2 regions of the Isoptericola sp. NPDC055881 genome follow, and region 2 is predicted to be linked to the other one. Evidence: riboswitches for the same ligand, from Rfam matches in the RefSeq annotation. Region 2 holds a riboswitch; the other holds the start of a gene.
What was found. Region 2 has a riboswitch for thiamine pyrophosphate ahead of ACWGKI_RS16065 (thiamine ABC transporter substrate-binding protein). Riboswitches for the same ligand answer to the same signal wherever they lie in the genome.
Positions count from the first base shown of each region.

Region 1: another riboswitch for thiamine pyrophosphate. It lies ahead of thiO (glycine oxidase ThiO); the one in region 2 lies ahead of ACWGKI_RS16065 (thiamine ABC transporter substrate-binding protein).

Region 1 is NZ_JBSHCR010000026.1:27,236-29,430, forward strand. Features, by position in the region: gene thiO (glycine oxidase ThiO) at 1-1,138, opposite strand, end outside; TPP riboswitch at 1,130-1,232, opposite strand; gene thiE (thiamine phosphate synthase) at 1,255-1,929, shown strand; gene guaA (glutamine-hydrolyzing GMP synthase) at 1,986-2,195, shown strand, end outside.
Region 2 is NZ_JBSHCR010000058.1:21,390-23,584, reverse strand. Features, by position in the region: gene ACWGKI_RS16075 (PAS domain-containing protein) at 13-798, shown strand; gene ACWGKI_RS16070 (DUF4235 domain-containing protein) at 807-1,094, opposite strand; TPP riboswitch at 1,215-1,318, shown strand; gene ACWGKI_RS16065 (thiamine ABC transporter substrate-binding protein) at 1,390-2,195, shown strand, end outside.

The DNA.
Region 1 (2,195 bases), on a different contig from region 2:
GCGGCGCGAGCAGCACGCCGTTGCGCCCGTGCCCGACGGCGGCCAGCAGGCCCGGTGCTGCGGTCGGGCCCACCAGCGGCAGGTTGTCGGGGGTGACCGGGCGGGCGCGCGGCGTGACCTCGACGAGGGCGGCCTCGTCGATCCCGGGCACGAGGGCGCGCGCGTCGCGCAGGAGGGCGAACACCCCGCCGGCCTCGGCGCGCCGGTCGTCGGGGCGCTCCTCGGTGGTGGCGCCGACGACGATCTCGCGGTGGTCCGGTCCGCTGCCCGCTCCTGCGCCGGTCCCCGCGGCACGCGGGACGACGTACACCGGCCGGCCCTGCACGGTCCCGCGCACGACGTGCTCGAGCGCCAGGCCAGGCCCGGCGTCCAGCCGCAGGGTGATCCCCTTGACGGGCCGGACGGGCAGCCGCACCTGCGGCAGCCCGTCGAGCAGCGCGCCGGTGGCCGTCGCGCCCGTGGCGAGCACGACCGCGCCCGCGGCGTGCCGCCTGCCGGCGTCGTCGTGCACCGCCACGACGCGGCCGGTGGGGGATCGTTCGAGCCGGACGGCGGCCTGCCGGACCACCGTGCCGCCCGCTGCGCCGTCGAGCGGGGCACCGAGCGGGGCACCGCGCGCAACATCGAGCGCAGCAACGAGCGCCGCGTGCGCCCCGCGCGGGTCGACGGCGAGGTCGCCCTCGACGACCGCCGCCCCCGCGAGCCGCGGGCCGAGGTACGGCTCGCGGCGGCGCGCGTCGGCGGCGGAGATCTCCTCGGAGGCCAGCCCCCAGGCGCGGTGCAGGGCCAGGGCGCGACGCAGGAGGGCGAGGTCGTCGGCGTCGTACGCGACGGCGAGCGAGCCGGCCCGCAGGAGGGGGACGTCGCGGCCGCTCGCCGCGGCGAGGCCGGCGGCGAAGGAGGGCCAGCGTGCCGCCGCCGCGAGGTTGAGGCGGGCGAGCTCCCGCTCGCCGAAGTCCGCCTCGTTGACGGCGGCGAGCATCCCCGCGGCGGCGCGGCTGGCGCCGTCGCCGGGGGCGGGGTCGAGGACGGTGACGGTGAGCCCGGCCGCCGCGGCGCGCCACGCGACGGCGAGCCCGACGATGCCGCCGCCGACGACGACGACGTCGCGGGCGGGCGGACGTGCAGAGGTGGGCATGGGTGCGCTCCCTTCGCTGGCATGACCCAGATCAGGTTCGACGGTCGGCTCCTACGCCCTCTCAGCCCCGTCCGGGGCTCCCGTGCGCGGCCACTGTAGCGCGGGCCGTGGTTACCCTGACCGGCGTGACCACGACCAGCGCCGCCCCGGGCACGACGCGTGCCCGCCTCGCCGCCGCCCGCCTGTACCTGTGCACCGACGCCCGGGAGGACCGCGGGGACCTCGAGGACTTCCTCCACGCGGCGCTCGCCGGCGGGGTGGACGTGGTGCAGCTGCGGGACAGGTCGCTCGACGTGGTCCGTGAGCTCGAGCTGCAGGAGCTCGTGGCCCGCGTCGCCGCGGAGCACGGCGCGCTGTGGGCGGTCAACGACCGGGCGGACGTGGCCGGCCTGACCGGGGCGCCCGTGGTGCACACGGGTCAGCGGGACCTGCCGGTCCCCGCGCTCCGCTCGCTGCTGGGGCCGGCGCCCGCGCTGGGTCGTTCGACGCACTCGGCCGCCCAGGCGGCCGCGGCGGAGGCGGACCCGGACGTCGACTACTTCTGCGTCGGCCCGCTCTGGGCGACGCCCACCAAGCCCGGCCGCGCGGCGGTGGGGCTCGACCTGCTGCGCGAGGTCGCCGCGACCCGGCCCACCACGCCGTGGTTCGCGATCGGCGGGGTGGACGGCGAGCGGCTGGGCGCCGTGCTGGACGCCGGGGCGACTCGCGTCGTCGTCGTGCGGGCGATCACGCAGGCGCCGGACCCGGAGCGCGCGGCGCGCGAGCTGCGCGAGCGGCTGGGCGCGGGGTGACCTACCCGACGCAGGCAGCGGGCCGGGGGTCCGCGGGGCGCGGATAGGATGACCCGGTGACGTCTCCCGCCACCGACTCCCTCCGCCCGGTCCTGGTCGTCGACTTCGGCGCCCAGTACGCCCAGCTCATCGCGCGCCGCGTGCGCGAGGCGAGCGTCTACTCCGAGATCGTGCCCCACACGGCCACGGTCGAGCAGATGCTCGCCAAGGACCCGGCCGCGATCATCCTCTCGGGCGGCCCGTCGTCGGTGTACGCCACGGGCGCG
Region 2 (2,195 bases):
GGGAGGTGAGCCATGTCGTTGCCCAGCACGCCGCACGATCCCCCGCGCCGCGAGCTCGTCGCCCTCGCGGAGCTGCTCGGCGCGGGCAGCCAGCTGCTCGTGGGCCAGTACCGCGTCGAGGTCGCCACGGGCGCGTGGTGGTGGTCGGACGAGGTCTACCGCATCTTCGGGCGCGAGCCCGGCAGGATCGAGCCCGGGCCCGAGGTGCTCCGCGCGCACCTGCACCCCGACGACCGTGAGCGGCTGTCCCGCACGGCGGCGGTGGCGCTCGGCACCGGCCGGCCCTTTGCAGGCGGCCACCGCGTGGTCGACGACCACGGGCGCACCCACTCGGTCGTCGTCACCGGGCAGGCGCGGCACGGGCCCGACGGCGCGTCGTCGCAGCTGGTCGGGTACGTCATCGACACCAGCCCCGTGGTGCGGGACGCGCTCGAGCGCGAGGCGCACCGCGCCGTCTCGCGCGCCTTCGTCGCCGCCACGGCGTCCGAGCAGGCCAAGGGCGCGATCATGGCGGTCTGCGGCGTCGACGAGTCCGTGGCCACCGAGGTGCTCGGGGACGTCGGTGCCCAGGTGGGCGTCTCCGCCCAGTCGGCGGGGGAGCAGGTGATGAAGGAGCTCACGCGGCCCGTCAGCGACCGCGACTCCGCGCTCACCGCCGCCGAAGTGCTCCGGTCCGCCCCGCCCGCCCAGGACGCGGCGGACCGGCTGAGCCACGCCCTCGCCGCGGTGCGACCGGTGGAGCGGCCCCACGGCCACGACGCGCAGCTCGCCCGCCGGCGGCCGCGCGCGAGCCGCTGAGCGCGGCGTCAGCGACCGAAGCGGGCGGCCGCGCGGACCGCGCCCTTGCGCGCGAGCCGCTTCGCCAGCACCGCGACGCCACCTGAGACGGCGGCGAACGTGACGGCCTGGATCACGGAGATCTCGTCGTCGTCGATGTTCGTGGGAGCGACGCTGCCCGTCGTCCGCTCCCAGACCACCCCGATCAGCTTCTGCGCGACCCATCCGGCGCCGATCGTCAGCACCACCGTGCCGACCTTCACGCCCAGCGGCTGCTCGGTGTCCTTCACGTGCTCTCCCTCGGTCGTCCCCGGCATGGCCGGAGGGTGGTCGTGCGGCGTCCACGGCCCGGCGAGGGCGTCGTGGCACGTCAGGCATGTCACACCCTGGGGCGCGGACAGGACCACGGTAGCGCGGCACCGGTGTGTAGGCTCGTGCTGATACGACAGGGGAGCGCCACCGGCGCTGAGAGTGCGGAACGCCGCAGACCCTCGAACCTGATCCGGTTAGCACCGGTGGAGGAAGTCGGGAATCTCGTTCCCTGCGGGAGGCCGCACCACGACGGTGCCGGACGCCCGCAGGACCCCCTTCTCGCACGCTGAGGAGGACAGCATGACCCACAGGACCACGCGGACGACCGCGGCCCTCGCCGCGCTCGCGCTGCTGCCGCTGCTCGCGGCCTGCGGCGCCGACGGGGCCACCGGCACCGGCAGCAGCGGCGGCGACGCGGCGGGCGACCCCGGCACGGTGACGCTCGTGACGCACGACTCGTTCGCCGTGTCGGACGACGTCCTGGCCGCGTTCGAGAAGAAGTCCGGCCTCACCGTCAAGCAGGTCGCGCCCGGCGACGCGGGCACCCTCGTCAACCAGCTCGTGCTCACCAAGGACGCGCCGCTGGGCGACGCCGTCTTCGGCGTGGACAACACGTACGCGTCGCGCGCCGTCGACGCCGGGGTCTTCGAGCGGTACCAGCCGGCCGACCTCGACCCGCAGGTGGCCGCCTACGCCCCGGACGACCTCGCAGGCACGCTCACCCCCGTGGACGTCGGCGACGTGTGCCTGAACCTCGACGACGGCTGGTTCAAGGACCACGACGTCACGCCGCCCGCCACGCTCGAGGACCTCACGGAGCCGGAGTACCGGGACCTCACGGTCGTCACCAACCCCGCCACGTCGTCGCCCGGGCTCGCGTTCCTGCTCGCGACGATCGGGGCCTTCGGCACCGACGGCTGGCAGGACTACTGGGCCGGCCTGCGGGACAACGGCGTCAAGGTCGCGGAGAGCTGGGAGGACGCGTACTACGTGGACTTCTCCGGCGCGGGCGAGGGCGGCACGCGGCCGATCGCGCTGTCGTACGCCACCTCGCCGGCGTTCACCGTGAGCGACGACGGCACGTCCTCCACGACGAGCGCGATGCT